DNA from 2 places in the Amycolatopsis coloradensis genome. Region 1 is predicted to be linked to the other one. Evidence: riboswitches for the same ligand, from Rfam matches in the RefSeq annotation. Region 1 holds a riboswitch; the other holds the start of a gene.
The links. A riboswitch is a leader RNA that binds a small molecule or an ion and turns the genes downstream of it on or off. The one in region 1 is predicted to bind S-adenosylmethionine.

Region 1 (3,476 bases):
CGCCCCAGTACCGCTCGTCGTAGATGACCAACCCCATCCGTCGCCAGTCGGTCTGCCTGCTTTCCCAGTACCAGCTGACCCGGCCGATCAACCTTCCGTCGCTCAGGTCGCACACGGCGAGGCTGGCGCGGGGATCGGGCGGCTCGCTCTTGGGCGTGGTGAGTTCCCGTGCCGTGGATTCGGCAGCGGCAGTGGTCGGGGTGCCGAAGTAGGGGCCGTTCGTTTCGTGCCAAGGCCGCGCGGGATCGAGTAGGTCGCGAAGCGGCCCGAGGTCGGACGGGCGCCAGTCGCGCAGCCGGACTTTGTCACCATCGAGTACGACGTCGTCCACCGGCCAATCGTGGCTTACCGGGCCTGGTTACGATCGTCGGGTGACTGAACTGCTCGGTCCTGCGGAAATCAGGGCGCTGGCGGCCGAGCTGGACGTGCGTCCGACCAAGAAGCTCGGCCAGAACTTCGTGCACGATCCCAACACGGTGCGCCGCATCGTCGACCTCTCGGGGATCGGCGAAGGGGACGTCGTCCTGGAGGTCGGGCCGGGCCTCGGCTCGCTGACACTCGGGCTGCTCGCGACTGGCGCCGAGGTCGTCGCGGTCGAAATCGATCCTGTTCTGGCGGGGCGGCTGCCGAGCACCGTGGCCGAACGAGGTGGGGCCGAAAGGCTCACGGTCGTCGGCGCGGACGCGTTGCGGATCACCGCGGACGACCTGCCCGCACGGCCGACGGCGCTCGTCGCGAACCTGCCGTACAACGTCGCCGTTCCCGTCGTGCTCCACCTGCTCGCCGAACTGCCGTCGCTGACCAGTGGTCTCGTAATGGTTCAGACCGAGGTCGCGGACAGGATGGCGGCTGGTCCGGGAAGTCGGACTTACGGCGTACCCAGCGTCAAGCTCGCCTGGTACGGGAAGACGCGCAAGGTCGCGGCAGTGCCCAGGGCGGTGTTCTGGCCTGTTCCGAACGTCGACTCCGCCTTGGTCGCGTTCGAACGGGGCGACGTGGTGTCGTCCGTGGACCGAGAGCGGCTGTTCGCGGTGGTCGACGCCGCCTTCTCGCAAAGGCGGAAGACCTTGCGCGCCGCGTTGGCGTCGTGGGCCGGTTCCGCCGAACGCGCAGGGGAATTGCTCGAAAAGGCCGGCATCGACCCCAAGACCCGCGGGGAGCAGCTGGACGTTCATCAGTTCGCCCGGATCGCCGCGGCTGCCGGCTGATCACCTGCCACCCGTGTGACCGGAGCCGCGCGAACGGCGGCAGGTCAAGGCTGTGCGTCTGCGAGATCCACCTCTGGATTCGGCGTGGGCGGACTCGTCTTAGCAGGCAGCGCGCCTAGCGCGGATCTGAGATGCCAGTCGGCGTCTCAGAATATGAACAGCCAATCCTGTATGATGGACGCGACCAGACGTGTGATCTGCGCCTACGCGCTTGCTTTCATCCAGTGGGATCGGTTTTACTCAGTAGGCCATCCCGAGCGACTGAGAGACCTGGCTCGCCGAAGTCGCAGCAACCACCCTCCACAGGGCAGGTGCTACAGCCAGGACCGATGGAGGCTGTGCCTAATGAACAGGGTCACCCACCCGCTCCTGCTGACCAGGCGACGTGTCGTCGATGAAGGTCGCCGCACGGTAAGTGCGTGTCGACGCTCCACCGTTACTGCCTGAGTTCATTCCCTTATCTCTGAATCCGTCCGTTTCCCGGACGGTTACTCGGTGACGGTCGGCGCGCTCGAAAGAAGCAGCGCCCCATGTGCATGGAGCCTTTCGTGATCACTGTCGAAAACCTGTCCAAATCCTTTCCCCTCAACGGAAATCCCGTCGTCGCACTGCGCGATGTGAGCGTGGACATCCAAGCAGGCTCGCTGTTCGGAGTCGTCGGTCCGGCGGGCTCCGGCAAATCGACCCTCGCTCGTTGCATCGGTCTTCAGGAGCGTCCCGACCGCGGCGTCGTCCGTCTCGACGGCCTCAACACCGGGACACTCGACGGACGCCGGCTCCGCGAAATCCGGCGCCAGGTCGGAGTCGTGAGCACCAAGCCGGAATTGCTCGCCGAGCGCACCATCGCCGGCAACATCGCTTCGCCGCTCGAGCAGCTCGGCCTCGACGGGCCGCAGCGCCGCAACCGGGTCGGCAACCTGCTCGACCTGGTCGGGCTCACCCCCCGTGCGGGGCAGCGACCGGGCGACTTGTCCGCGGGGCAGCTGCGCCGCGTGGCCATCGCCAAGGCGCTGGCCGCCGGGCCGTCCGTGCTCCTGGCCGACGACCCGACCGCGGGCGTGCAGCCCGAGGAGTCCGGCGCGGTCCTGACCGTGCTCGACCGCGCGCGCGCCGAGCTCGGCGTCACCGTGCTGCTCACCACTCCCGATGCCGGCGTGGTCCGTCGTGTCTGCGACGACGTCGCGGTTCTGGAGGCCGGCGCGATCATCGAACGCGGAACCGTGCTCGACCTGGTCTCCGACCCGAACAGCCGGACCGCGCAGGCGCTGCTTCCCGCCATCGAAACCGGGCGGGCACAGGCCTCGAAGTACGACCGCGCGGTGGACGTCGTGCTCGTCGGCTTCGCCTCGGTCGGTGCGCTGCTGCCGGAGGCCGCCGGTCGCTTCGACGTCGAACTCGCCACCATCGGGGGCGGCCTGACCCGGATCGGCGACACGCCGGTCGGCCGGTTCCGCGTCGGGGTGCGTGGTGAGCGCGCGGACGCCGCGCTCGCCTGGATCGCCGAACGTGGCGGTCACGTGACCCACCCGGTCCGCGGTCCGCAGGGTGTCGCCGCCTGATTTCTCCGCGAACGGGCCGCTCAGGACGAACTTCGTCCGGGGCGGCCCGTTCGCGTCCGACCCGTCCGTTCTCTTTCTCCTGGTGACAGCACAAGTGGAGCGGCCACGTAGGCTTGACGCGTGCTCGCCGTCGTACCGCCCCCAGTGACCGTCAGGGTTCCCGCCAAGGTCAACCTGCACCTGTCGGTCGGTGACGTACGCCCGGACGGTTACCACGAGCTGGTGACCGTGTTCCAGGCGCTTTCCCTGACCGACGAGGTGACCGTCGCGGTCACCGAGGACCCCGGCGTCGAGGTCTACGGCGAAGGTGAAGGTTCCGTACCGACAGGAGCCAACAACCTGGCCTGGAAGGCGGCGCAGGCGTTGGCGGCCCACGTCGGCAAGGCGGACGGCGAGTCCAAGGTCAGAGTCGTGTTGCGCAAAGGCATCCCGGTCGCGGGCGGGATGGCCGGTGGCAGTGCCGACGCGGCCGCGACGCTGGTGGGGCTCGCGTCGCTTTGGAAGCTCGACATCTCCCGGGACGAACTGGCGGGTATCGCCGCGAAGCTCGGTAGTGATGTACCTTTCGCGCTCTACGGCGGGACAGCGCTGGGCACCGGCCGAGGCGAGCAGCTGGTGCCTGTCTTGTCGAGGCACACCTTCCACTGGGTCCTGGCCTTCGACCAGCGTGGGCTTTCGACTCCACGGGTGTTCGGCGAGCTGGACAAGT
Region 2 (3,476 bases), 920 kb from region 1:
CCGCGAACGCCCCGGCGAGCACGACCAGCGACGAAAGCACCAGCGCGAGCTGTCCCTGCGCGAGCACGACCGCGCAGAGCACGAACGCCGCGGCCACGACCAGTACCAGCACGCTGCGCTCCAGCCAGGCGAGCCCGACCAGGCCCAGCGTCAGCAGGATCGCGCTCCGGGTGTCACCGTCGAGATCGAATTCCCAGTAGCCGACCAGATCCGCCAGCACGATGGCGACCAGTCCGCCGAGCGCGATCGCGGCGACCTTCCACCAGCGCATGGTCTTCGTCCGGATGACGTAGAACAGCACCGTGCCGAGGTAGACCGCGAGAACGGCGAACAGCCAGTCGTCGTTCCGGCCGGCGATGTCGAACGACATGTCCAGCGCGGCCGCGTTCTCGCGGCTCATCTCGACCCCGCGCAAGGATCCGAAAACCCCACCATCACCGACACCGTAAAGATTCTGGGTCAGGAACTGCTGTTCACCGGCGGGCGCGTAGGCGAACCAGCCCCCGGACCACATCCCGCCGAAGGCCACCACGATCAGCTGAGCGAAACCCAGCAACGCCAGCGGAAACCAGTAACGCGGTCGTTCGTTCCCCATGCCGGGTGAGGGTAGTGGGTCAGGCGCAGAACGGGGGAAGTTCGCGCGGATCGTTCTCCGGCACCCAGCGGCCCTCCGGCTTCTCGTACTGCCAGCGCGCGCCGCGGGCGACGATCTGGCGCAGCGCCAGGACGATCCGGTCCACGTGCTCGGTGGTGCTGCCGAGGCCGAGGCTGACCCGCACGGCCTGCTGCCCCGTCGAACCGGCCGCGGCGATCAGCCGCTTCGTCGCCACGTGCGCGCAGAACGCGCCGTCCCGCACGCCGATGCCGTACTCCGCGGACAGCACCGCGGCGAGCCAGCCCGGGTCGAAGCCGTCGACGACGAAGCTGAGCGTGCCGACCCGGTCGACCGGCGCGTCGAACAGCCGCAGTTCGGCGAAACCGGGGATGGCGGCGAGGCCTCGACGCAGCCGCGCCAGCAGTTCCTCCTCGTGGGCGACGATCCCGTCCCAGTTCGCGGCCAGGGTCTCGCAGGCGACACCGAGCGCGTAGACGCCGACGGTGTTGGGCGAACCGGCTTCGTGCCGCTCGGCGCCGGAATTCCAGACCACGCCGAGGTTTCCGGAGTCACGGGTGACGAGCTTCGTCGCGCCGCCACCGGCGAGGTACGGATGAGCCGCGCGCAGCCAGTCGGCGCGGCCGATCAGCGCGCCGGCACCGAAAGGCGCGTACAGCTTGTGCCCCGACAGCGCGACGTAGTCGACGTCGAGATCGCGGATCGAGATCTTGCGGTGCGGCGCGAGCTGCGCCGCGTCGAGCGCGATCCGGGCGCCGTGCCGCCGCGCGACGGTCGCGATCTCCTTGACCGGCAACAGTTCCCCGGTCACGTTGGACGCTCCGGTGAGCACCACCAGGCGCGGGCCCTGCGGGCAGTCCGCGAGCGCTTCGTCCACGGCGGACACCGCGGCGAGGCGGGTCCGAGGGGTTTCGATCCGGCGGACGTTCGGTCCCTTCCACGGCAGCAGCGCGGCGTGGTGCTCGGTGTCGAACACGATGACCGACGTGTGCTTCGGCAGGCTGCGCGCGAGAAGGTTGAAGGAATCGGTGGTGTTGCGGGTGAACACGACGGTGTCGGTCGACCGCGCGTCGACGAAGCCGCGCAGGATTCCGCGCGTGCGTTCGTAAAGCTTGGTCGAGACCTGCGAGGCGAACCCGGCGCCGCGGTGCACGCTGGCGTACCAGGGCAGGAATTCGTCGACCGCGGCACGCACCTTGTCCAGACAGGGGGCGCTCGCCGCGTGATCGAGATTGGCGTAGCCGATGTCGCCGCCGGTGACCAGCGGGACCCGCAGATCGGCGCACGCGACCGTCGGGATTTGGTGCGTGGCAACGGTTTCAGCGACTTCAGCGGGAGCGCTGGTGCGTTCGAGAGCGAGAGTCATCGTCATCCTCCGGGTCAGGGGACCCGACGAGGATCCCGCGCTTGCCCGTCGCACCACGCGACGAGCCAGGTCCTCACCCGGGGCACCCCACCGCGGTAGGAGGGTTGCCGGTCAGCTAGCCGGGGCTTGACGCTGACACTCGTGACCTACGAACGAAGTTAGCGGACGGGCGGGCGATCGGGCCAGCCCTCGTCCGCATCTTGAGACGCCGCTCACGTGCTCCGCAAGCGGGAAGTACCGTTGCCCGGCGCCGCGCCGCGCCGGGCAACGGCAGGTCAGACCCGGAATCGTCCGGGCAGCGGGATGGTCGCGCGGGAGGAGACCTCGGTCGCGGTGCCCGAGTACTGATCGGTGCCCGCGGCGAACTGCCAGCCGCCGAAGGTCTTGCCGTCGACGGCTTCGCCGTAGGCCTCGGCGACCTTGGTCGAGACCTCGTCGTAGGACAGGCCGTTCCAGTTGCCCGCGCCGACCCCGAAGTCGCGCGAATCGCCGCTCTGCGCCGCAGCCGTGGGCAGGGTCCACAGGGTGAAGTGCACGTGGGCGCCGGTGCTGCTGCCACCACAGGGCAGCGCGTTGCCGGTCCGGCCGAGGGCGTCGCCGGGGGCGACCTTCTGGCCGTCGGTGACCGAAATGCCCTCCAGGTGGTAGTACCCGGTCCGCCAGCCGCCGTCGTGGTCGACGGTCACCCAGTCGCCGCCGGAGCAGTGCTGGATCCGGACCGTGCCCGCCAGCGGGGCGCGAACGGTCCTGTCCCCGGGGCTGAAGTCGATGGCGTTCTTCACTCCGGACCTCCCGTTGTCCGAGTGGATCCCCGCGGAATAGACCCGCTGACCGCCCTCGAACGGCAACCCGAACGCCGGGAACGCGTCCTTGGCCGTCGCCGGCGTCGAAAGGACCACCCCGATCAGAACGGCTGCAGTACCCAGACCGGCGAACCGGACAGGAAGCTTCGTCACTTTGCGTACTCCTTAACCGCGACACTCACCCATTCGATGGAGTCAATTGCGGGGAAGGTATTCCAAAAGGAGGGCAAAGGGGAGGGCCAGCGCACAGATTTCGGTGATCAATCGCCGAACAGCTGGTGCCGATCCGTGACCTACTGGCCGGATTCGCCCTTCCACCTGGCGAGGCGGCCTGCGCGGTCGACGGCCCGCAGGCGTCGTTCGGCCGCGTCACGGGCTTCAGCGGTGGTCACGACGAGTAACTGGTCGCGTTCCTGGAGCCTGGTGTTCTTGTTCGGTGTGAAGCCGGAGCCGTCTCGGACGAGGAGGCTGATCGTCGCCCCCACCGGCAGCCGCAGTTCGGCCAGGTACACGCCGTGCATCTTCGATCCCGCGTGGATCCGGACCTGCAGGAGTTCCGCGCCCATCTCGTCGAGCGGCGCGGAGTCGACGTCGATCTCGTGCGCCTCGGCGTGCTGGGCCAGCCCGAGGATTCTCGCGAGCGGGGTCAGCGTCGCCCCTTGGAGCAGCGTCAGCACGATGACCAGCACGAACA

Region 2: linked by a shared signal. The riboswitch ahead of LCL61_RS17070 (aminotransferase class V-fold PLP-dependent enzyme) and the one ahead of LCL61_RS12555 (methionine ABC transporter ATP-binding protein) in region 1 are both predicted to bind S-adenosylmethionine.

What each region holds. Positions count from the first base shown of each region.
Region 1 is NZ_CP150484.1:2,650,462-2,653,937, forward strand. Features, by position in the region: gene LCL61_RS12545 (GNAT family protein) at 1-331, opposite strand, end outside; gene rsmA (16S rRNA (adenine(1518)-N(6)/adenine(1519)-N(6))-dimethyltransferase RsmA) at 372-1,208, shown strand; SAM riboswitch class I at 1,454-1,544, shown strand; gene LCL61_RS12555 (methionine ABC transporter ATP-binding protein) at 1,757-2,767, shown strand; gene LCL61_RS12560 (4-(cytidine 5'-diphospho)-2-C-methyl-D-erythritol kinase) at 2,888-3,476, shown strand, end outside.
Region 2 is NZ_CP150484.1:3,570,885-3,574,360, reverse strand. Features, by position in the region: gene LCL61_RS17075 (hypothetical protein) at 1-595, opposite strand, end outside; gene LCL61_RS17070 (aminotransferase class V-fold PLP-dependent enzyme) at 615-1,979, opposite strand; SAM riboswitch class IV at 2,012-2,126, opposite strand; gene LCL61_RS17065 (M23 family metallopeptidase) at 2,255-2,935, opposite strand; gene LCL61_RS17060 (potassium/proton antiporter) at 3,076-3,476, opposite strand, start outside.